3 regions of the Ruminococcus sp. 1001136sp1_2201st1_G3_2201SCRN_220225 genome follow, and region 1 is predicted to be linked to each of the others. Evidence: predicted binding sites of a transcription regulator. Region 1 holds the regulator's gene; each other region holds the start of a gene.
What was found. The regulator HrcA, encoded in region 1, represses chaperone genes, less so after heat shock. The targets are predictions, from matches to a motif close to TGTTAGCACTCNNNNNNNNNGAGTGCTAACA.
Positions count from the first base shown of each region.

Region 2: groES (co-chaperone GroES) is a predicted target of HrcA. The motif match lies at 6,215-6,245, and genes of this name have one in related genera.
Region 3: htpG (molecular chaperone HtpG) is a predicted target of HrcA. The motif match lies at 4,181-4,211, and genes of this name have one in related genera.

Region 1 is NZ_JBCOME010000010.1:17,778-26,111, forward strand. Features, by position in the region: gene AB5642_RS05230 (glycoside hydrolase family 43 protein) at 1-767, shown strand, start outside; gene uvrB (excinuclease ABC subunit UvrB) at 920-2,908, opposite strand; gene AB5642_RS05240 (chromate transporter) at 3,159-3,734, shown strand; gene AB5642_RS05245 (chromate transporter) at 3,731-4,300, shown strand; gene AB5642_RS05250 (TIGR00730 family Rossman fold protein) at 4,393-4,935, shown strand; gene hrcA (heat-inducible transcriptional repressor HrcA) at 5,379-6,419, shown strand; gene grpE (nucleotide exchange factor GrpE) at 6,436-7,098, shown strand; gene dnaK (molecular chaperone DnaK) at 7,214-8,334, shown strand, end outside.
Region 2 is NZ_JBCOME010000042.1:11,531-19,864, reverse strand. Features, by position in the region: gene AB5642_RS13525 (YifB family Mg chelatase-like AAA ATPase) at 88-1,683, shown strand; gene dprA (DNA-processing protein DprA) at 1,726-2,610, shown strand; gene topA (type I DNA topoisomerase) at 2,653-4,731, shown strand; gene AB5642_RS13510 (DUF6783 domain-containing protein) at 4,952-5,092, shown strand; gene codY (GTP-sensing pleiotropic transcriptional regulator CodY) at 5,073-5,858, shown strand; partial or broken gene AB5642_RS13500 (DUF6783 domain-containing protein) at 5,929-6,006, shown strand; gene groES (co-chaperone GroES) at 6,283-6,567, shown strand; gene groL (chaperonin GroEL) at 6,612-8,234, shown strand.
Region 3 is NZ_JBCOME010000035.1:8,927-17,260, forward strand. Features, by position in the region: gene AB5642_RS12045 (DegV family protein) at 1-682, opposite strand, end outside; gene AB5642_RS12050 (DUF5721 family protein) at 876-1,379, shown strand; gene AB5642_RS12055 (sporulation initiation factor Spo0A C-terminal domain-containing protein) at 1,385-1,774, opposite strand; gene htpG (molecular chaperone HtpG) at 2,042-4,108, opposite strand; gene AB5642_RS12065 (hypothetical protein) at 4,452-6,941, opposite strand; gene AB5642_RS12070 (glyoxalase) at 7,446-7,703, opposite strand; gene AB5642_RS12075 (HAD family hydrolase) at 7,772-8,334, opposite strand, start outside.

The sequences.
Region 1 (8,334 bases):
TTGGAAGAGAGACATTTTTAAGCCCTGTAATCTGGAATGAAGAGGGTTGGCCGGTTGTTGGAAATAATGGAAGAATAGATTTGGAGATGGAGGGACCACTTCCAGGTAATCAGGTGCAGCCGATATGCCGGAATTTTACAGATAATTTTTCGGAAGAGAAATTCAGCCTGCATTATAACTGGGTTCGAACTCCGCATATGGAGAATTATGTGCGGGATACCGCTGCCGGACAGCTTATTTTGAAGGGAACAAGCGTAACTTTAAATGATATGGATACTCCGACCTGGGTTGGAATCAAGCAGAAGGAATTTGATGTTGAGGCAGATGTTGTGGTGAGTCTGAAAGAAAATTTTTCAGATTCCTGTCTGGTTTCCCAAGACAGCAACGTCAAAGGTTTAAATAAAAGAGTGGGACTGGGGACATTCTACAATCAGTTTTATCATTATGAAATTTACTTAACCAGAGAGGACGGACAGTACAAGGTTTGTCTTTCCAGGCATATTCATGATATGTTTGCAAGAACAGCTGAGAAAGTAGTATCCTCTGGGGAAAATATTCATTTTCGTATTATCGGTAATCCTCTGGAATATGATTTCTGGTACAGCGAAGATGGAAAATACTATGAGAAGCTGGGAAGCGGCGCTACTGCAGGGCTGGCTACAGAAGGAACCATGTACATGAGTTTTACAGGAACTTATATCGGAATGTTCTCAGAAAATGCGGAAGGACATTTTAGAAATTTTTCAGTGAAGATAAATAAAAATTAATTGCTGAATAATCAAGGTTAACGGAAATCCCCGCCGGGCAGGATCGCACTGCGGCGCAAATATAAATGTGGCCGGAGGCGATCCGCTGCAGGCAGAGAATCCTGTAAATTGTGCCAAATCTGACTGGCAAAATGCATGGAAAAATCGAAGGATTACTTTTCCGCATCTGCAAGATTTTTCTTCAATTCGATCATTTTGTCACGCAGCTCTGCTGCCTGCTCGAAGTTCAAGTCGGCAGCAGCCTGGCGCATCTGTTTTTCCAACTGGGAGATCAGGTTCTTCAGCTCTTTTTTGCTCATGGATTCCGGATCCTTCTTCAGCTTCACTTCAGTTTCAGCAACTGCCTTGGAAACTGCAATCAGATCACGGACTGCCTTCTTAATAGTAGTAGGAGTAATTCCATGCTCCTTATTATAGGCTTTCTGGATTTCCCTGCGACGGTTGGTTTCCTCAATGGCATTTCTCATGGAATCCGTCATCACGTCTGCATACATGACAACGTGTCCTTCGCTGTTTCGGGCAGCACGGCCAATGGTCTGGATCAGGGAAGTCTCAGAACGAAGGAAGCCCTCCTTGTCTGCATCCAGAATAGCAACCAGAGTGATCTCAGGAATATCAAGTCCTTCTCGCAGAAGGTTAATGCCTACAAGCACATCAAATACATCCAGACGCATGTCGCGGATGATTTCTGCACGTTCCAGAGTATCAATATCCGAATGAAGATAACGGACACGGATTCCCACATCTTTCATATACTGGGTAAGATCCTCGGCCATTCGTTTGGTGAGAGTTGTGATCAGCACTTTGTTTTTCCTGGAGGTTTCTTTTGTTATTTCAGAAATCAGGTCGTCTATCTGTCCCTCTACAGGGCGCACCTCCACCTTCGGATCCAGAAGACCGGTAGGACGGATGATCTGCTCGGCGCGGAGAAGCTCATGGTCGTATTCATAATCTCCCGGGGTAGCAGATACAAACAAAACCTGGTCCAGTTTATTCTCAAATTCTTCAAAGCTCAGAGGGCGGTTATCCTTGGCAGAGGGCAGACGGAAACCATAGTCTACCAATGTCTGTTTACGGTTCTGGTCGCCTGCGTACATAGCGCCAACCTGTGGGACTGTCTTGTGTGACTCATCAATAATAAGAAGAAAATCATCCCCGAAATAATCCAGCAGAGTATAAGGTGGCTGCCCTGGCTCCAGTCCGGAAAGATGACGGGAATAGTTCTCAATACCGGAGCAGAAGCCGGTTTCTTTCATCATTTCAATATCAAAGTTGGTACGCTCGGAGATACGCTGGGCTTCCAGAAGCTTGTCTTCGCTTTTAAAGTAGTCTACCCGTTCTTTTAATTCCTCTTCAATGGCAATGGCTGCTTTCTGAATCTGCTCCGCTGGTACTACATAATGGGAAGCAGGGAAAATACCGATGTGCGCAAGCTGGCATTTGATTTCTCCGGTGAGCACATCAATCTCAGAGATACGGTCAATCTCATCTCCGAAAAACTCCACTCTGACAGCGGTATCTGAGCTGTTAGCCGGAAAAATCTCCAGAGTGTCGCCACGGACGCGGAAGGTACTTCGGTGGAAGTCCATTTCATTTCGGGTGTACTGAATGTCGATCAGCTCCCGGATAACCTCATCACGATCCTTAGTCATGCCAGGACGCAGGGAAATCATCATGTCCTGAAATTCCTGAGGAGAACCCAATCCATAGATACAGGACACAGAAGAGATGATAATAACATCTTTTCGCTCTGACATGGCGGCAGTGGCAGAAAGACGGAGCTTGTCAATTTCATCATTGATCGCAGAGTCCTTGGCAATATAAGTGTCAGAAGAAGGCACATATGCTTCTGGCTGGTAATAATCGTAATAGGAGACAAAATACTCCACCGCATTCTCCGGGAAGAATTCCTTAAACTCACCGTATAACTGTGCTGCCAGAGTTTTATTATGGGCCAGGATCAGAGTAGGCTTATTCAGCGCCTGAATAACGTTTGCCATAGTAAAAGTTTTACCAGAGCCGGTGACACCAAGCAGCGTCTCAAACTGATTTCCCTCTTTAAATCCCTTTACCAGTTTCTCAATAGCCTGTGGCTGATCGCCGGTTGGTTTATACTCGGAATGTAATTCAAAATGATCCATATGAGTCCTTTCTTTTATAAAATCAAACACGCTTTAACTGTTTTCAGTATAGCATCCTTTTTTATAAAAGTACAGCAGAATCGAATATTTGTTCTGCCTTCTGAAATGCCAGAAGCATTCCAAAACTTTAATTGACAGACATACCTATAGTGCGTTATCTTAAAAAAGAAAAGCGTGATTGTTCATGACCTGACCAGTAACACGCTTCGCGATGCACAGAAATCATGCAGAATTATTAGGAGTGCCGGAAATGGAAGAAAAACAAAAGAATAAAAGATATGTGCTGAGAAAGCTTTTTTTTGCCTCGTTATATCTTAGTACGTTTACTTTTGGCGGCGGATATGTGATCGTTACTTTATTGAAAGAGAAATTTGTGGATCAATATCACTGGATCGATGAGGAAGAAATGCTGGATCTGGTGGCAATCGCACAGTCATCTCCAGGAGCAATCGCGGTAAACGGAGCAATTGTGGTGGGATACAAGCTTGGGGGAATACCGGGAATGCTGCTGTCGGTTCTGGGGGCTATTATTCCGCCAATGGTGATCCTGTCCCTGATTTCCTTGTTTTATGATGCATTCTGCTCTAATTATTATATAGCAGCTCTTTTGAAAGGCATGACTGCCGGCGTAGGTGCTGTGATCATTTCCGTGGTATACGACATGGGGAAAAACGTGGCGAAGTCAAAAGACTGGGTAAATGTGATTATTATGGTCATCAGTTTTTGTGCAAGCTATTTTCTGAAGGTGAACATTATTTATATAATACTTATTGTGGCTGTATTTGGATTTGCGCGTACACTTGTGAAGGAGGGCAGCAAAAAATGATTTATCTTCAGCTCTTTTTCAGCTTCCTTCAGATTGGTGCATTAAGCTTTGGAGGTGGATATGCAGCAATGCCTCTTATACAGGAACAGGTAGTGACTATGCATGGCTGGCTTTCTATGGAAACTTTTTCGGATCTTGTGACCATTGCAGAGATGACTCCTGGTCCTATTGCAGTAAACTCCGCAACCTTTGTAGGAACCAGGATTGCTGGTCCTGGTGGCGCAGTGGTGGCTACTCTTGGCTGTATTTTACCCTCCTGTATAATTGTAACCCTGCTGGCATATATTTACACGAAATACCGGAAAATGTCCCTTCTCCAGGGAACTCTTACATCCCTTCGCCCGGCGGTTGTGGCCATGATCGCCAAGGCAGGAGTTACCATTTTAGTATCATCTTTTTTTATAAATGGTGCAGTGGAACTGTTTCGGGAAAACATATGCATTCGAATGGTGGTATTCTTTACTGCCGCACTGGTGCTTTTGAGAAAATATAAAATGAATCCCATTCTGGTGATGGTTTTGTGCGGTGTGGCCAATATGGCGTTTTGCGCGGCTGTCGGAAGCTGACTGGAAAAGATATGCCAGCTGACTTTCGTATATGGTGCTGCCGCAGGTAGGCTGCACTTGTGTTTAGAAGAAAAAATAAGGGGGATAACAGATTGAACATATGTGTATATGGCGCTTCAAGTGCGCTGCTTAAAAACATTTATTATGAAAAAACAGAAGAGCTTGGAAGAGCAATGGGAAAAAGAGGTCACGGTCTGGTGTTTGGCGGCGGAGCTACCGGAATGATGGGAGCAGCAGCCAGAGGCGTGGCAGCAGAAAATGGTTACATACTTGGAATTGCTCCCCGATTTTTTGACCAGCCTGGAGTTCTGTATGAGAAATGCACGGAATTTATTTTCACAGAGAATATGAGAGAGCGCAAAAAACTTCTGGAAGAAAAATCAGATGCTACGATCGTAGCACCTGGCGGAATTGGTACCTACGAGGAATTTTTTGAGATTTTTACCTTGAAAAGCCTGAAACGTATTGACCGCCCAATTGTGCTGTATAACATTGACGGATATTATGACAAGATGAAAGCATTGCTGGAGTACACAGCAGAAGAGAAATTCATGGATTTTTCCGTGCTGGATCTGGTAGTCTTTCTGGATGAGCCGACAGCAGTTCTTGACTATCTGGAAAATTATAAAAAATAGAGGCTGCTATTCAGCAGGGGCTGTTTTGCGAAACATATAACTGTGAAGGTGCTGAACAGTTACAAAACGGACATGTCGCCTATGGGCGGTATTCCTATATAGGAAAGAAGATGCCAGGGAAAATTTTCTCAAGGCATCTTTTTCATTTATGCGGCAGCAAACATAAGACTGCGTTGGCAGATACCTGATAGTATCCTTGCTGCCCAAAAAAAGTATTGCAGTAAGGAGAATTTAGCCAGAATGGTAAAGTATAGGGTAAAAACTATCAAAAAAGATGAAAAAAATTTGTAAAAAATATTGACAAAAGGAATACTGAGGTGTATCTTAAGAGCATAGATGTTAGCACTCCTAAATAATGAGTGCTAACAAAGGAATTCGAAGAAGCCAGACGGAAATCAGAATCAGGTTTGACCGTCTGCTTTTCAGGAAGGAGCAGATATTTCATGGATGAAGTATTAGATGAGCGCAAACGGAAAATACTGAAAGCAATCATCAAAACTTATATGGAAACAGGTGAGCCTGTAGGTTCCAGAACTATTTCCAAATATCCGGATCTGAATGTCAGCTCTGCTACTATCCGAAATGAGATGTCCGACCTGACGGATATGGGCTACATCGTACAGCCCCACACCTCAGCCGGAAGAATTCCATCAGATAAAGGCTATCGCCTTTATGTAGATGAGCTTACCAGGGAGAAGGAAGCCGAGATCGCAGAAATCCGTGATCTGATGATTGAGAAGTCAGATAAGATGGATAAGGTGCTCAAGCAGGTGGCGAAGGTTCTTGCCACGAATACCAATTATGCGGCTATGGTTGCGGTTCCCCAGTATAAGGGAAGCACCCTGAAGTTCATTCAGCTTTCACGAGTCAATGAGCGGCAGCTGATTGCCGTAGTTGTATGTGAGGGTAATGTTATTCGGAACCAGATCATTAATATTGATGAGGAGATGGATGACCAGACGATCCTGAAGCTGAATCTTCTTCTTAACACGAACCTGAACGGCGTACCCATCCAGGATATTAATCTGGGCATGATCGCCAGATTGAAAGAACAGGCGGGTAGCCACAGCGGTGTGGTTGCAGATGTGCTGGACGCAGTTGCAGCTACGATTCACGTGGACGAAGAAGATATGAAAGTATATACATCGGGAGCGACCAACATATTTAAGTATCCAGAGCTTGCAGATACATCCAGAGCCAGTGAGCTGATTTCCACTTTCGAGGATAAGCAGGAACTTGCGGATATGGTCCGTGAGGAAATGGGAGATCCGGAGAACACAGGAGTTCAGGTATACATCGGGGATGAAGTTCCGGTACGTACCATGAAAGACTGCAGTGTGGTCACAGCTACTTACGAGCTGGGAGATGGAATGCGTGGAACTATTGGAATTATCGGTCCCAAGCGAATGGATTACGAGAATGTAGTGGACAGCTTAAAGAAATTAAAAGTCCAGCTTGACGAAATGGTAAATAAGAAAACCTAGAAAGGCGGTTGAAAGCGTGTCAGAAGAAATGAATAAAGAAGCCGAAGTACAGGAAGAAGCAGTTGACATTCCGGTAACAGACGGAAGCGAAGAAGAGGCAGCAGATACAGCCCAGACAGCAGAAGAGGAGACTTCCGAAGAGCCTGCACAGACAGAAGAAACTGAGCAGCCAGATCAGGAAGCAGAATCTCAGAAGGAACCGGAAACCAAGACAAAAACTTCTTTCTTCGGCAAGAAGAAAAAAGAGAAAGATAAATTTGAACAGCAGGTCGAGGAGCTTACAGACAGACTGAAGCGCAGCATGGCTGAATTCGATAACTACCGTAAAAGAACAGAGAAGGAGAAATCCAGCATGTACATCATCGGCGCCAGGGACATCGTTGAAAAAATGCTTCCGATCGTGGATAACTTCGAAAGAGGTCTTGCACAGGCACCGGAGGATGATCCATTTGCAGAAGGCATGAAGATGATCTATAAGCAGATGATGACAGCCTTTGATGAGATGGGCGTGAAGCCAATCGAAGCTGTAGGCAAGGAATTTGATCCGAATCTGCATAATGCAGTGATGCATGTGGAGGACGAATCCGTTGGCGAGAACATCGTCGTAGAGGAATTCCAGAAGGGATATACTTACAAGGATTTCGTTGTAAGACACAGTATGGTAAAAGTTGCTAATTGACAGAGAGCAGCTTGGAGAATCAAACTTCATCGACATTTTCTAAAAACAAAGTATAAATGTTACTGTTCGTGTAATGGACAGCAACCATGAATTTTTAAACAGGAGGAAAATTATCATGGGAAAAATCATTGGTATTGACTTAGGCACAACAAACAGCTGTGTAGCTGTTATGGAAGGTGGACAGCCAACCGTTATCGCAAATACAGAAGGATCCAGAACAACACCATCTGTTGTAGCATTCACAAAGACAGGTGAGCGTCTGGTAGGTGAGCCTGCAAAACGTCAGGCAGTAACAAACGCAGAGAAAACAATCTCTTCCATCAAGAGAGAGATGGGTACAGATTACCGTGTAACAATCGACGATAAGAAATATTCCCCACAGGAAATTTCTGCTATGATTCTTCAGAAACTGAAAAAAGACGCTGAAGGATACCTTGGAGAGTCTGTTACAGAAGCAGTTATCACTGTTCCGGCATATTTCAATGATGCTCAGCGTCAGGCAACCAAGGATGCTGGTAAGATTGCAGGTCTTGATGTAAAACGTATCATTAACGAGCCTACAGCTGCAGCTCTTGCATATGGTCTTGACAATGAGAAAGAGCAGAAGATCATGGTTTATGACCTTGGTGGTGGTACATTCGATGTTTCCATTATTGAGATTGGTGATGGAGTTATCGAAGTTCTGGCAACAGCTGGTAACAACCGTCTTGGTGGTGATGACTTTGACCAGAGAATTACAGACTATATGCTTTCTGAGTTCAAGAGAACAGAGGGCGTTGACTTAAGCAACGATAAGATGGCTCTTCAGAGACTGAAAGAAGCTGCTGAGAAAGCTAAGAAAGAGCTTTCTTCCGCAACAACAACCAATATCAACCTGCCATTCATCACAGCAACAGCTGAAGGACCGAAGCATTTTGATATGAACCTTACAAGAGCTAAATTTGACGAACTTACACACGATCTTGTTGAGAAAACAGCAGAGCCGGTTCGCCGTGCACTTTCTGATGCAGGTCTTACTGCTTCTGATCTTGGACAGGTGCTTCTGGTTGGTGGTTCCACACGTATCCCGGCTGTACAGGATAAAGTAAGACAGTTAACTGGCAAAGAGCCAAGCAAGGCCCTGAACCCAGATGAGTGTGTTGCACTTGGTGCTTCTATCCAGGGTGGTAAGCTTTCAGGTGAGGCTGGTGCAGGTGACATCCTTCTTCTTGATGTTACTCCACTTTCCCTGTCTAT
Region 2 (8,334 bases), on a different contig from region 1:
ATTCAGAGCAAAATGGGCTATAATGAATTTTGTATATCTTTTAATCATATCTTTTTTACTTTTATTCTTTTTTATTCCAGAGACACATTGAAATGGCAGAGCAGGTTCGCATATGGGGAAGAACTGTATCTGCAGAAAGGGATAAGATTGTTTGCAAGTGTTTTATCAGCGGCGATTTCAGGAATGGAAGTCTGCCCGGTTCAGGTGGAAGCTGATGTAAGCAGCGGTCTGCCTTGTTTTACTATGGTTGGATTTCCAAGCACCCAGGTGAAAGAAGCACAGGACAGAGTGCGCACAGCGTTAAAAAATAATGGGATCAGTCTGCCGCCTAAGAAGGTGACTGTGAATCTGGCACCTGCTGATCTGCGAAAAGAGGGGGCCGGTTTTGACCTGCCTGTGGCAGCAGCGGTGCTGGCAGCATCGGGATTTATAGAACCACAGCTTCTTCGGAATGTAATGGTGGTTGGTGAACTCAGTCTGAATGGGGAGGTAAGAAGTGTATCCGGAGTGCTGCCAAGAGTGATCCGGGCAAGGGAACTGGGATGCCGGTACTGTATCATTCCGTTTGAAAACCTGGCAGAAGGAGCTCTGGTGAAGGATATGAAAGTGGTCGGAGTTCAAAATATAAAAGAAGTTTTGAAGCTTGTCTCAGATCCGGATGCATTTGGAAAAGAAAATCAGTTTTCAGAGGTAAATTCAGAAGAGAACCAGGTAGAAGAGAGTCTGGTGGATTTCGGGGAAATCTGTGGTCAGGAGAGTGCCAGAAGAGCTGCTGAGATTGCAGTCAGCGGATTTCACAACATCCTGTTTATCGGCCCTCCGGGCACTGGGAAGACCATGCTTGCCAAAAGAATACCTACGATTATGCCCTCTCTTACTTTTGAGGAAAGCCTGGAGCTTACAAAAATCTACAGCATTGCCGGACTTTTAAGTCCAAAGAGACCATTAATTAAGGCAAGACCCTTTCGAAGTCCGCATCATACCAGTTCGTCTGCAGCTCTGGCTGGAGGCGGAAGGATCCCGGGTCCCGGTGAAGTGACCCTGGCTCACAGAGGCGTTCTGTTTCTGGATGAAATGCCGGAATTTGCAAGAGGCAGCCTGGAAGTGCTGCGACAGCCCCTGGAGGACAAGCAGATCCAGCTGTCAAGGGCAAGTGGAACGTACGTGTTTCCGGCGGGATTTATTCTGGTAGCAGCCATGAACCCCTGTCCCTGCGGCTATTATCCGGATATGAACAAATGCAGGTGCACACCTGGCGAGGTGAGTCATTATCTTCATAAGCTGAGCCAGCCCCTTCTGGAGCGGATCGATCTATGTGCGGATGTGCCGCCTGTTAATTTTTCCCAGATCTCAGAAGAAAAACCGGGAGAAAGTTCTGCCCTTATCCGGAAAAGAGTGGAAAAAGCCAGAAAAATACAGCAGAAACGCTACCAGAATGAGAAAATCTGTTTTAACGGTGAACTGTCCGGGAAGCAGATCCGGAAATACTGTGTGCTGACAGAAAATGCTCTTCAGGTGGCAAAAAATGCTTTTGAGCTTATGGAACTTAGTGCAAGATCCTATCACCGGATTTTGAAGGTTTCACGCACGATTGCGGATATGGAAGGGGAGGAACTGATACACACAAGACATGTTGCAGAAGCCCTTACTTACAAAGCATTTGATAAGAAGTACAGAAGCTGAATGAATTTATTCATAAAACCGCACACAGGGAGGTATTTTAGTATGGAAGCAATGCAGAAAATCAAATGTTTAACTATAGAGGATTCCAATTTTCCAGATCGTTTGAGAAAACTTTCCGGAATGCCCAAAAAACTGTACTACATCGGAAACCTGCCAGATCCGAAGAAGCCTGCTGCAGCAGTGGTAGGTGCTCGCATGTGCAGTCCTTATGGCAGATGTCAGGCATTTAAATATGCAAGAACCATGGCAAGCTACGGTGTGCAGATCATCAGTGGAATGGCAAGAGGGATTGATGCAGAGGGGCATAAAGGTGCACTGGATACGGACACTCCTACTTTTGCAGTACTGGGAAGCGGAGTGGACGTGTGTTATCCCAATTCTAACAGATGGCTTTATCAGCGGATTCTGGAAAAAGGCGGTGGGATCATCAGCGAGCTTCCCCCGGGCTCTCCGCCTGTGAACTGGGCGTTCCCGGCAAGAAACCGGATCATCAGCGGACTTTCCGATGCTGTTCTTGTGGTAGAAGCCAAGGAACAGAGTGGTTCTTTGATCACTGCAAACTTTGCCCTGGAACATGGACACAGTGTTTATGCCCTTCCGGGAGCTGTGACAGAGGAACTGAGCAGAGGCTGCAACAAACTGATCTTCGATGGTGCAGGAATCGCTTACAGCCCGGAAATCATGCTTATGGAATGGGGAATCGAGGCAAAAAACAGACCTCAAAATGTGGAAAAAAAGAAGTTGGGGCTTGCACCGGATTTGGATTTGGTGTATAGTGGTCTCGATTTACGACCTGAAAATCTGGATAATTTAATACGGAAAACCGGTTTTTCAGCATCAAAAGTCTGTGCTCTTCTGACAGAACTTCAGCTAATGGGGCTTGTGGGAGAGACAGGCAGACAATACTACAGAATATCAGGGGGATAATTTGTAGTGTATGTAGACTGAATACAAAGTAGGAGAGGTAGTATGGCTAAATATCTGGTGATAGTTGAGTCACCTGCAAAAGTAAAGACAATAAAGAAATTTCTTGGGGCAAATTATGAGGTAGAGGCATCTAATGGACATGTCCGTGATTTTCCCAAGAGTCAGTTTGGAATAGATGTGGAGAATGATTTCGAGCCGAAATATATAACCATCCGCGGTAAGGGGGAATTGCTTGCCAAACTTCGCAAGGCAGCCAAAAAAGCTGATAAGATTTATCTTGCCACTGACCCTGACCGTGAAGGAGAAGCAATTTCCTGGCACTTGATGCAGGCTCTGAAAGAAGATCCGGATAAAATGCACCGAATCACTTTCAACGAGATCACAAAGACTGCTGTAAAGGATTCCCTGAAGCATGCACGAGGTCTGAATATGAATCTTGTAGATGCACAGCAGGCGAGAAGAATGCTGGACCGTATGGTGGGTTATACCATCAGTCCGCTTCTCTGGGCGAAAGTAAAGAGAGGCTTAAGTGCTGGCCGTGTGCAGTCTGTTGCACTTCGCATCATTTGTGACAGGGAGGAGGAGATTAATTCTTTTATCCCGGAAGAATACTGGAGCCTGAATGGTGAATTCCTTGTGGATGGCGAGAAAAAGCCTCTGGAGGCTAAATTCTACGGAACAGACAAGAAGATGGATATCCACAATAAAGCTGAGATGGATGAGATTCTTAAGGTTCTTGAGAACGAAGAATTTGAGATCTCTGAGGTGAAAAAAGGCGAGAGAATCAAGAATGCTCCGCTTCCTTTTACTACCAGTACCCTGCAGCAGGAGGCATCCAAAACACTGAATTTTTCCACCCAGAAGACTATGCGTCTGGCACAGCAGCTTTATGAGGGTGTTGACATCAAGGGCAACGGTACTGTAGGTGTGATCACATACCTTCGTACTGATTCTGTACGTATTTCTGACGAGGCAGATGCGGCAGCAAGAAGCTACATCAGCAGCCAGTATGGAGAAGAATATGTGTCAGAAACTGCCAAGACAGTGAAGAAGGGACAGAAGATCCAGGATGCTCATGAGGCTATCCGCCCAACTGATATCAGCCGTACACCTGTACAGATAAAAGAATCCCTTACACGAGATCAGTTCCGATTGTATCAGCTGATCTGGAAGCGGTTTGCGGCCAGCCGTATGGCTCCTGCAAAGTATGAGACTACCTCTGTAAAAGTGGCTGGTGGAGATTATACGTTCACTGTGTCCGCTTCCAAGGTGGCATTTGACGGCTTCCTTTCGGTATATATGCAGGAAGAGGATATGAAGAAGGGAAATGTGTTAAGCCAGAGCCTGAGTAAAGGCATGAAGCTGAAGCTGAAAGAGTTAAAGCCGGAACAGCATTTTACCCAGCCGCCGGCACATTATACAGAGGCTTCCCTGGTAAAGACCATGGAGGAACTTGGAATCGGCCGTCCGAGTACTTATGCACCGACCATCACCACCATTATCAGCCGCCGTTATGTTTCAAAGGAGCAGCGTAACCTTTATGTGACAGAGTTGGGCGAGGTGGTAAACAGTATTATGAAACAGGCGTTCCCAAGCATTGTGGACGTGAATTTCACGGCTACCATGGAGGGACTTCTGGACTGTGTGGAGAATGGTACTGTACAGTGGAAGACAGTAGTCCGGAACTTCTATCCGGATCTGAAACATGATGTGGATGCTGCCCAGGAAGAGCTGGAGAAAGTAGACATCCATGATGAAGAGACCGATGTGATCTGTGATAACTGTGGTCGTCATATGGTGATTAAATATGGTCCTCACGGACGTTTCCTTGCATGCCCGGGATTTCCGGAATGCCGCAATACCAAGCCTTACTATGAAAAGATTGGTGTAGCCTGCCCGAAGTGTGGTAAGGAAGTGGTGCTTAAGAAGACGAAGAAAGGCCGTAAGTATTACGGCTGTGAAGATAATCCGGAATGTGACTTTATGTCATGGCAGAAGCCGTCGGATAAGAAATGTCCGGTGTGCGGAAGCTACATGGTGGAAAAAGGAAATAAACTGGTGTGCAGCCAGGAGACCTGTGGCTATGTAGAAGCCAGGCCGAAGGATGAAAAAGAAAATTAAGGTTGCTGTGAAGGGTGCGAGCAGTAACAAATTAAGGAATTTCCGGGGAAAATCCCCTGCAAGGCAGCTGTATTATGTTTTGCAGGGGATTTTTTAAATAAAAGCTCTATTACTTCCATTGTTTGATGAATAGTTTCAAAAACGTGATATTTTCAGAAAAGCTAAACAAAATTGAAAAATAGTAAAAAATAGCTTGTAAATAGTTTGAAAAACGTGTAGTATTAGAATAACAGTTAAAGCCAGAGCATGTCTGAAAAGGCTTTCTGCAAAGTGGAGCGTACAGATTGCGGGAATGATTTTTTTAACAGGCTCTCATGTAACAAAAGCGAAGGGAGGACAAAATGAGCGTTCAGTTACTTGATAAAACAAGAAAAATCAATAAACTTCTCCATAACAGCAGTTCCAGCAAGGTGGTTTTTAATGATATCTGCCAGGTTCTGATGGATACTTTAAGTTCTAATATCCTGGTTCTCAGCAAGAAAGGCAAGGTGCTTGGTGTAAGTTTTTGCCCGGGAGTTGAGGAAATCCGGGAACTGATAGCTGATGAGGTGGGCGGTCATGTTGACCCTCTGCTGAATGAGCGCTTTTTAGGAGTATTATCCACCAAAGAGAACGTGAATCTCCAGACACTTGGCTTTGAGCATGTTTCCAGCAGCTATCAGGGAATCATCAATCCTATTGATATTGCAGGAGAACGTCTTGGAACGGTGTTTATGTACCGCAAGGATCGTCCATACGATATTGAGGATATTATTGTCAGTGAATACGGCACCACAGTTGTAGGTCTTGAGATGATGCGAGCTGTACATGAAGAGAATGCTGAGGAAGACCGAAAGAAACAGGTTGTGAAATCTGCTTTTAACACACTTTCTTTCTCTGAACTGGAAGCTATCATCCATATTTTTGATGAGCTTGACGGAGATGAGGGAATTCTTGTTGCCAGCAAGATTGCAGACAGAGTAGGTATTACCAGATCAGTAATCGTAAATGCACTCCGCAAGTTCGAGAGCGCGGGCGTTATTGAGTCCCGGTCATCCGGTATGAAGGGAACCTATATCAAGGTTCTCAATGAAGTGATCTTTGATGAATTAGAAGAGATTAAGGCCCAGAGAAATAAAAAGGCCTGAGTGAATTCAATAAATAATAAACAAGTGTACAGAAGAACTGTTTTCTTTCGAACGTGTTTGAAAAAGGCTTTCTGCAAATTGTGAAATGCAGATTGCGGGAATGATTTTTCAAACACGCTCTGGAGGGCAGTTCTTTTTTTGTGTGTAACAGGAAAATTCATTGGAATTCACTATTACACCAAAAAGTTTTAACGGTCAGGCTTCAAAAGCGGCGAAACAAAAAAATCAGAAAATTTTTAAAGTGAGAAAACAAGAGAAAAAAAGAGCATAAAAGAGAATAAAACAGAATATACTTGAAAATGTAACTATGAAAAGAGTTGCACAAATAACGATAATTCAATAATATAATGAACAGTGATTAGCACTCAGCAATAATGAGTGCTAGTAAGAAAAAGGAAAACAATTCTAAAGGAGGACATAGATCATGAAATTAGTTCCATTAGGCGACAGAGTTGTATTAAAACAGTTAGAAGCAGAAGAGACAACAAAATCCGGTATCGTTCTTCCGGGACAGGCACAGGAGAAACCACAGCAGGCAGAGGTAATCGCTGTAGGACCTGGCGGAGTCGTTGACGGGAAAGAAGTGAAAATGGAAGTTACTGTAGGCGACAAGGTTATCTATTCCAAATATTCAGGAACAGAGGTTAAGCTTGACGGTGAAGAGTATATCATCGTAAAACAGAGCGATATTCTTGCAATTGTGAAATAAGACATAACCTTATAAATAACTTGAAATCAGGAGGATGATTCATTATGGCAAAAGAGATTAAATATGGCGCAGAAGCCAGAACAGCATTAGAGGCTGGTGTAAATAAACTTGCTGATACCGTAAGAGTAACACTTGGTCCGAAAGGAAGAAACGTAGTACTTGATAAACAGTTCGGTGCTCCGCTTATCACAAACGATGGTGTTACAATCGCAAAAGAGATCGAGCTTGAGGATGCTTTCGAGAACATGGGAGCTCAGCTGATCAAGGAAGTTGCATCCAAGACAAACGATGTAGCTGGTGATGGTACTACAACTGCTACTGTACTTGCCCAGGCAATGGTTCATGAAGGAATGAAGAATCTGGCAGCAGGTGCTAACCCGATCGTTATGAGACGCGGTATGAAGAAAGCTACAGATGCTGCTGTAGAAGCAATTAAGAACATGAGCCAGAAAGTAAGCGGAAAGAAACAGATCGCAAACGTTGCATCTATTTCCGCCGGAGATAAAGAAGTCGGAGAGCTTGTTGCAAATGCAATGGAAAAAGTTTCCAACGACGGTGTTATTACTGTAGAAGAGTCCAAGACCATGCACACAGAGCTTGACCTTGTAGAAGGTATGCAGTTTGACCGTGGATATATTTCCGCATACATGTCCACTGATATGGAGAAGATGGAAGCAAACCTTGAGGATCCATATATTCTGATCACAGACAAGAAAATCTCCAACATTCAGGAAGTTCTTCCGCTGCTGGAGCAGATCGTACAGGCTGGAGCAAAACTTCTTATCATCGCTGAAGATGTTGAGGGTGAGGCTCTTACCACTCTGATCGTAAACAAATTAAGAGGAACCTTCCAGGTAGTAGCTGTAAAAGCTCCTGGCTATGGTGACAGAAGAAAAGAAATGCTTCAGGATATCGCAATTCTGACAGGTGGTACTGTAATTTCTGACGAGGTAGGTCTTGAACTGAAAGATGCTACAATGGCTCAGTTAGGACGTGCAAAATCTGTTAAAGTTGCAAAAGAGAATACTGTTATTGTCGATGGTATGGGAGATAAAGAAGCAATTGCCAATCGTGTTGCCCAGATCCGTGCTCAGATTGAGGAGACAAAATCTGATTTCGACAGAGAGAAGCTTCAGGAAAGACTTGCAAAACTTGCAGGCGGTGTAGCAGTGGTTCGTGTTGGTGCAGCTACTGAGACTGAGATGAAAGAAGCAAAACTTCGTATGGAAGATGCTCTTGCAGCTACCAGAGCAGCTGTTGAAGAAGGAATCATTGCAGGAGGCGGTTCTGCATATATCCACGCTTCCAAAGAGGTTGCAAAACTTGCGGCAGATCTTGAGGGAGATGAGAAGACTGGTGCAAACATCATCCTGAAAGCACTGGAAGCTCCGCTGTTCCGTATTGCTGCTAATGCAGGTCTTGAAGGTGCAGTTATCATCAACAAAGTAAGAGAGTCTGAGCCAGGTGTTGGTTTTGATGCTCTGAACGAGAAATATGTAAACATGGTAGACGAGGGAATCCTTGATCCTGCAAAGGTTACAAGAAGTGCTCTTCAGAACGCAACAAGTGTTGCTTCTACTCTGCTTACAACTGAGTCTGTTGTTGCAAATATCAAAGAAGATACTCCGGCAATGCCAGCTGGCGGTCAGGGTATGGGAATGATGTAATTTCCGGCAGCGGAAAACAGAACGGAAAATCCATGAAAGGATTTTTGAAGGTATAATTCAGAACTCATAAGGGTCGGTGTCAAAGACGCTGGCCCTTTTG
Region 3 (8,334 bases), on a different contig from region 1:
TGTTCTCACTGTTTTCTGTCACTTCCACAATTTTATCCACCATTTTCACAAGCGCCTTATTCATGCCTCGTGCCTGATCCAGCTGGCAGATCGTCCCCTCCGGAGTAGATCCCATGATCGGTTTGATCTTAAGGGCTGTTGCCACAAGCGCTTTCACACGGCTGAGGCGGCCATTTTTACGTAAGGTTTCCAGATTCTCCAGCACAAAAAAAGTGTGCTGTTCTTCAATATATTTATTCACAACGCTGACAACATCCTCAAACGGAAGGCCGGCATCTTCGCACTGTGCAATTTTCATTGCAATCAAAGTCTGCCCGATAGAAGCAGAACAGGAATTGAAAACATGAATCTGAACGCCTTTTTTCTCCTCATGAAGAAGACTTGCTCCAAGCACTGCACTGTTATAGGAACCACTGAGTTCAGAGGAAAGAGTAACGCAATATATATGTTCGGCTTCGCAGTCAAATGCCTTTCTGTAGCTCTCAGGCGACGGGCAGGCTGATTTCGGACATTCCGGGCAGGCAGCAACTTTCTGTAAAAAATCTGCCTGGTTAAATGTCTCGTCATCTATTATATTCTCACTTCCAACAGTCAGTGTAAGCGGTACGGAAGCAAATCTTTCATCCTGTTTCCACTGCTCCAGAAGTTCTCCACAGCTATCTATCACAATTTTATAACTCAATTATATCGTCCTCTTTTCCGTAATATGTAGTTTTAAATACCACATCTATATTAACACATTACTATGTGTTTGAAAAGAGTTTTTTCTTCCATTTTCCCCCAAATTGCTTTATAATGGTTATTGTTCATCAGCAACTGATTTTCATATATTGATGTCGTCGACAGACGACATGCCCTTTAGAAAGGAGGTCCCTATGCTCGCTTTAAAAATCACTGACCAGAAGAATTTTACCAATAAGCTTTTTCTTGGAGATACCTTCGATCTCTTCTGGCTAAACCAGGCAGAGATCATTACCAGCAATGTTTTTTCCATTGACGGCAAACTCCAAACTGATTTTTTCGATAATGATGAGCAGGAATTTTTAGCTTCCAGCCACCGTACATTCTCTCTCTGGAAAGAAGTAAAACCATTTTGTTATTCTGTTATCCGTGGAAAAAAAGCGCCTCTTTCTTTCAAAATCGTGCTTCAGTTTTCTCCGAACAAGACCGCTGCATTATTGCAGAGTTCTGCATTTTCACTTTCTCCCGAACTGATAACAGGTCTGTATTTGAATCTCCAATATAAGAATAAGACCTTGTTTTGTATTACCGGAACATCTATGAAAACCTTTCTTCCCGGTAAAGAACTGGACCACCTTTGGGAGCAATATGTGATGGATTTTTTTCATCGCAGCGGATTATCCGTAGAAGAAGTTTAATCCTGTCAGAATAGGTTCTCCATTATTTTTCCAACAGAGCCATTCTGGCATTCCACGTCTGGAACCTTGCTTTCTTTTTCATCTCCCAGATAAAAGGCGATCATATCTACAAATTCACTGTTGGTAGGTCTGTATTCCAGAGGATATCCGGCAATCTCTTCCAATCTTTCCCGATGATTTTCCCAACATACATTTACAATTGTACGAATATCATGCTCAATATTAGATGGCTTGGATTTAAATTTCTTTGCAAGCTTTGGATAAATATCTTTTGTGATCTTCATTGGTCTTTCCTGAAATTCCATTGTCATGCGTATGGCTTCCGCCACAAAATAGTATCCTTTATATTTCGATGTCGCACCAAGTTTGCGTATCGTGCCGTATACCTCTCTCATTTTTTGTCCCTCCCACAATAAGTTATACTTCTGATTCTGCATCTGCAGTCAGCCCTTGATTTGCCTCTACATATAATACGAGTTAAATTTGCCTTTTTTAGCATTTCGAGACAAAAATTAAGAGAATTGTAATATTTTTTAGGAATTTCGAGATAAAATCTATAAAAAACCGAATAACAGGATAAACTTTTCCAATTTTTTCATATAAAAAGGACAGGCGTCCTAAATGCAATACTCATTTAAACGTCTGTCCCTTTTTGTCATAACTTATTTTGTCAGCATAAGCAGAATTTCATTGCTTCTCTGAACAAATCTGGTCATCTCTTCCGGTGAAAGCTGTTTATGGCTCAGCATAGCAAGATCATACAGTTCCTCGCAAATAACCGGGGTCTTCTCAGAATCCTTGTTATCTGCTACAAACTGAACCAGCGGATGTTTCGCATTCAGAACCAGAGTTTCCTGACCGCCAAACATAGATGGATCCATGCCGTACATATTGTACATCTTCATCATATCCTGCATACGGCGGCTTTCTTCAGAAAGGGTCATCATAGCAGCAACTTTTTCATTTTTCAGATTCTCAACCTTCACTTCCAGTTTGTCATTCTTCAATGCTCCTCTGAATACTTCTGTAAGAGTCTTGGAAGTTTCCTCGTCAGCAGCTTCCTCTCCACGCAGTTCTTCTGTAAGATCTGCATCAATTCTTTTAAACTGGATAGTCTGATCCTTCTGCTCCAGATGGGAAATAAAAGCGCTGTCAATATTGTGTTTCAGAATAACAGCATCCTTCTTTGCCTCACGGAACATGTTAATATACTGACTCTGCTGAACCTCATCTGTTACATAGAAGATAGTAGTCTTCTCAGGCTCTTTCTCGTCTTTCGCGCCGTCCTCTTTCTTCTCTTCTGTGGATTCAACAGTCTCTTCTGTCTTAGTCTCAGCTTCTGGTTTCCTGTTCTCTTCGATGCAATCTTTCAGAGTCAGATATTTGCCATCAATGTTCTTGAAGAGGATATAATCATTCATCTTATCTGAGAACTTACTGTCCTTAATGCAGCCATATTTGATAAATGGACTGATATCATCCCAGTATTTCTCGTAGGACTCACGGTCTGTTTTACACATTCCGGTAAGCTTGTCCGCTACTTTCTTTGTAATATACTCGGAAATCTTCTTCACGAAGCCATCGTTCTGCAGTGCGGATCTGGATACATTCAGTGGAAGATCCGGACAATCAATTACACCTTTCAGAAGAAGCAGAAATTCTGGAATTACTTCCTTGATGTTATCTGCGATAAATACCTGGTTATTGTACAGTTTGATCGTACCTTCAATGGAATCATATTCTGTATTGATCTTCGGGAAGTACAGAATACCTTTCAGGTTAAACGGATAGTCCATGTTCAAATGAATCCAGAACAAAGGCTCCTTATAATCCATAAAGACTTTACGGTAAAACTCTTTATATTCCTCATCTGTACAACTGTTTGGATGTTTCATCCACAATGGCTCCGGATCACTTAAAGATACCGGACGTTTGTTGATTTTTACTTTATCTTTCGCAGGAGATACTTCTACGACTTCTTTCTCACCTTTGTCGTTCTCTTTCTCCTCAGTCTTGGCCTCCTCGTGGATACGCTCTACAATTACATCATCATCACGAAGCTCAGCCTCATCAATGGTCTCATACTCCTGCGGTGCATTTTCCTTAGACAGATAGATATTTACCGGCATGAAAGAACAATATTTCTCAATAATCTCTCTCATACGATATTCGTTGGAAAACTCTGTACTCTCATCATTTAAAAACAGAGTAATTTCAGTACCAACTGTAGTCTTATTGCCTTCCTGCATATCATACTCTGTACCACCATCACAGGTCCAATGTACTGGAGCAGCGCCCTCTTTATAAGAAAGAGTATCAATATGAACTTCATCTGCTACCATAAATGCTGAATAAAAGCCAAGTCCAAAATGACCGATGATCTGATCATCCGTGGTCTTATCTTTATATTTGGAAAGAAACTCAGTAGCTCCTGAAAAAGCAATCTGTGTAATATACTCTTCCACTTCATCGGCCGTCATACCAAGACCTGTATCAATAAACTTCAAAGTCTTCTCTTCCGGATTCACAATAACTTGTACTTCAGCTTTGTAATCATCCGGAAGTGTGTATTCACCCATAACATCAAGTTTCTTAAGCTTCGTAATTGCATCACAACCATTGGAGATTAACTCTCTTGCAAAAATGTCGTGATCAGAATATAACCATTTCTTTATAATTGGAAAAATATTTTCACTGTTAATTGATAAACTACCATGCTTCTCAGCCATGCAGCTCACTCTCCTTTGTCTTCTTAATTATACAAACTATAGTAATACCAAACTGACTAAAAGTCAAGGAAAATTTAGCACTCATTTTAATTGAGTGCTAGTAATATTACTGTTCACTGGTAACATTCCGCGAGGTGTTTTTTGTGAACAAAGTTCAAAGAAAACCCGAGAATCTCAGCGCGAAATCATGCGAATGCATGATTTCTGTGCATCGCGAAGCGTGTTACTGGTCACGGAGTGAACAGTAACCTAGTAATTATTATTAAAAGAAGGGAGACCATTTCTGGTCTCCCTCATTCGTTCTGCTCTCATTCACAATTACTGTTTATTTGAGAATCCACTATTATTTTTTCTTATTGCGGTAAACAAGAATTCCTGCAATTAAGACAATCGCAACAATCAGAATAATTACAAATGGGAGGATTGGAGTATTATCCCCGGTCTTTACTGCATTCTTCTGATTTGCATCTGTTTTGTCTGCAGCCGGTGTCAGAGTCTGATTCGGTGCAGCATTTACAGTGAAATTAACCTGCTTGGTATCCTGTGTTCCAGTGTTTACCCAGTTGCTTCCATCAAACTGCTGCTGATTATATGTGACAGTCAAAGTATAATTTCCATTCTTGCCCATGCGGAAAGTTGCAGAATATGGTGCGCCGTCCCAGCTTCTTGCCTCAAGAACCTCCCAGTTCAGCGGCTGATATCTTACATCTCCCTTAATCGGATTTTCAATATCCATACCTGCGCCAACTGCAGTGAAAGTAATCTTGGTCTCTGTAGTATAGTTTCCATCGGAGCTGATTCCTGTGATACTGTTATTCCCTGCATCAGATACAATCGGTCCACGGCTTACAGTGACATTAACAGATACTACAAGGCTCAGGTTATCCGGATTGGTAACACCGTCTGGAAGAGCAGCAGTACCTTTCACAGAGAACTTCTGTGCTTCTGTACTGTTCTGATTATATGCACTGCCCTTTACATCCCATTTTACAGAGGCATTCATATCGCCCTTGTTTGTAGTAATCTTAACAGTAGATGGAAGCTGCAGTCCAGCTGCTGACTTCTCAACCCCGTTTGCCAGACTGATATCAGATACTTTGCCTACAGCTGTAAGCTTGGCAGTAGCTTCTGTTACTGTAAAGCTTACTGGAATATTCAGGTAATCTGTCTGATCTGTCTTAATGGAAACAGTCTGTGTATAGGTTCCTGCTGCCAATCCAACTGCCGGTGCAACAGTAAAGGATACAGACTGGTTTGCATTTGCCTCTAATTCTGAAGCAGACGGAGCACTTACTGTAAATTCGTTTCCGCTTACACTTACAGCAATACCGGTTAATTTCACATTTCCAGTATTGGATACATTGATTGTAACTGCCGCCGGTGCTTCTTTGTAACCAGCTTCTTTACTGTCGAATTTCACTTCGGAAATGTCGGTAGTAAATGAAGGAGCTGGAGTAATCTCCGGAGTCACTTCCGGGGTGACTTCTGGTGTTACTTCCGGAGTTACCTCTGGGGTGACTTCTGGTGTCACTTCTGGAGTTACCTCTGGGGTGACTTCTGGAGTGACTTCTGGTGTCACTTCTGGAGTTACCTCTGGGGTGACTTCTGGTGTCACTTCTGGAGTTACCTCTGGTGTCACTTCCGGGGTGGTTTCCGGTGTAGCTGGTTTCTCTGCTGGCTGCTGATCTGTATTCGTATCATCCTGCTTCTGCTCAGCTATTGTAAGCTTTGCAATGAAGGAAACCTTTACACCTTCCTCTGTTTCATAAGTGATCGTATCACTATATTCTCCAACAGCTGTACCTTCTCTTGGCATAACCCATGCATCAACTGATTCTCCAGCCTCAAGAGAACCCAGATCCTTCACCATAAAATGTTCCGGACTGATTTCTTTGAAATTAAGAGTGCTGTTGCCAGTATTCTTAACAGTTACAGTCTTAGTCATAGAAGAATTCGCATTTTCCTGTGTGAAACCTGCATTTACGGTTCCAAAATCAAGTACTGCAGTACCATCTTCTGCAGTATTTTCTGCAACAATTTCTGCTGTATACACAGGTTCCTGCTGGGCAGGGGATTCAGCTGATGCTCCCTGATTTGCAGCCTCAGCCTGTCCATTTTCAGGAACTTCCAGATAGTCTTCTGTTCCAATGTTAATCACACTGTCATCTGTAGTGATCTCAGACTGGGAATTGTCAGCAGAATTCTCTGTGTCCTGTCCATCTGCCGGCTGCATAACATCAGCGGAAGAATCAGTTGGTTCATCAGCACCAATGTCAATTACTTCCTCGGTTTGTGTATCTTCTGCTACATCCTGAGCCGGCTGTGTGTTCTCATCTGTCTGGGAACCTTCCGCAGGTGTATCCTCTGCTGCGATCTCCTGAGCAGGGGTTTCCTCTGCCGGTGCAGCCTCCTGCTCTCCCTCTGGAAGCTCTGTTGTCTCTTCCGGAGCTTCTTCCGGTGTAGCCACAATTTCAACTGTATTTACTTTCAGTTCTCCGGTTATGCCCATTTCGGCCTTTCCGGTAATTTTCAGCTCGATCTTATTTCCAAGATCTTCATCAACAAGCTTATAGGTCTTCTCAGTGCCTACTTCAGTAAGCTGATCTCCAACTTTTCTTGACCAGCTGAACGTTACATAATCGTCTGTAAGTCCTTCCGGTGTAACCTTTTCATAATCGGCGCTAAGCTCAGAGCCTACAGCTGCAGTTCCCTTAATCTTAAGCTGACCTCCAAGTTCTCCCTCTGGTGCTGCTGCCGCAAATACCAGAGACGGAAGCAATGAAAGCATCATAAGAAAAGTCATGACCATTGCTATAATTTTCCTAGGTCTCATATGCCATCCTCCTTTACATTCCCCTTTTAGGCTGACCTGTAACATTATTGTAACATATTTTAAACATTTTCACAAGCACTTTTATTTTATTGTAATTCTTACAGTGCATGTGACAGTGCTACTGTTCGCTCCGCGCACCGCAACCACTTCGCGCTGCACAGGAATCATGCATCCGCATGATTCCGCGCCCAGATTCTCGGGTTTTCTGTGAAATTTGTTTACAAAAAACACCTCGCGGAACATTGCCAGTGAACCATAACGCGATAGTTGCTGGTCACTTCTTTCTCCGGAAAACATCTTATGGGATGTATCTTCTCTTCTGAACAGTAACACATTATGTTCTCTTGTTTAGTGTCATTATAGCAACCTGATTTTATACTTATGTAATATGAATTTATCCGATAACTGTTCGGAATTCCAACCGGACATACTGCCTTTTCGCCAGTTTCATCACCTTATGTGAAAGTCAGTTACTCTGCAGCTGCAAACCTCTGCTTCAAAAGATCATCCCTCCACAATCAGATATTTTCCATCTGGAAGGGCAAATACTTCACTTGCTTCTTCTAATTCTTCATTACTCATGCCATCCACATCTGCACCCATTCCAGACAGATATTTTCGCACTTCGTCAATAGAATCTGCAACTACAGCCATGCAATCCTCCAGGAATTCCTCTGCTTCTTCGTAAGTTTCTGCAACCGGTTCATCAAAAAGCTGCTCCTGTTTTTCCAAAAATGTCTGAATACACTCCTCTGTATACATTTTTCCGACCTCCTGTTTTATAATAAAAGTTATAACTGTTTAGAGCATGCTGAATAATTATCAAAATTTTACTCTTCGCATTTTTCCTCATATAAATCAAGAATATCCTCTGGAGAATCCACAAGATAGTCCGCTCCATTTTTCAGCAGTTCTTCTTTTTCCCTGTATCCCCACAGAACACCTACCGTGTACATCCCGGCTGCTTTTCCAGTTTGCATGTCTGTTCCGGAGTCTCCCAGATACATACACTCTTCTGGCTTAATTCCAAACTGCTCCGCGATTTTAAGCGGACCATCCGGTGCTGGTTTCTTTCTTACAGAATCACTCTGTCCCATAACTGCATCAAAAATCTGAGACCCAAACATTCTTTCTACCACTTTCACGGCTGCTTCATGTGGTTTATTTGAGCACACCCCCAGCTTCACGCCTCTTTTTTTCAACTCTTTTAAGGTTTCCGGCATTCCCGGATAATGCTGTATTTTGTAAAATGGGTCTTTATCAAATTCTTTTCTATATAACGCTCTTGCTTCCTCATAGTGCAGCAATTCCGGATCTCCTGCATCGACCAGAAGTCTTTTCACCAGCATGTCAGCACCGTTTCCGCAATAGTATCTGTAATTTTCTATAGGCA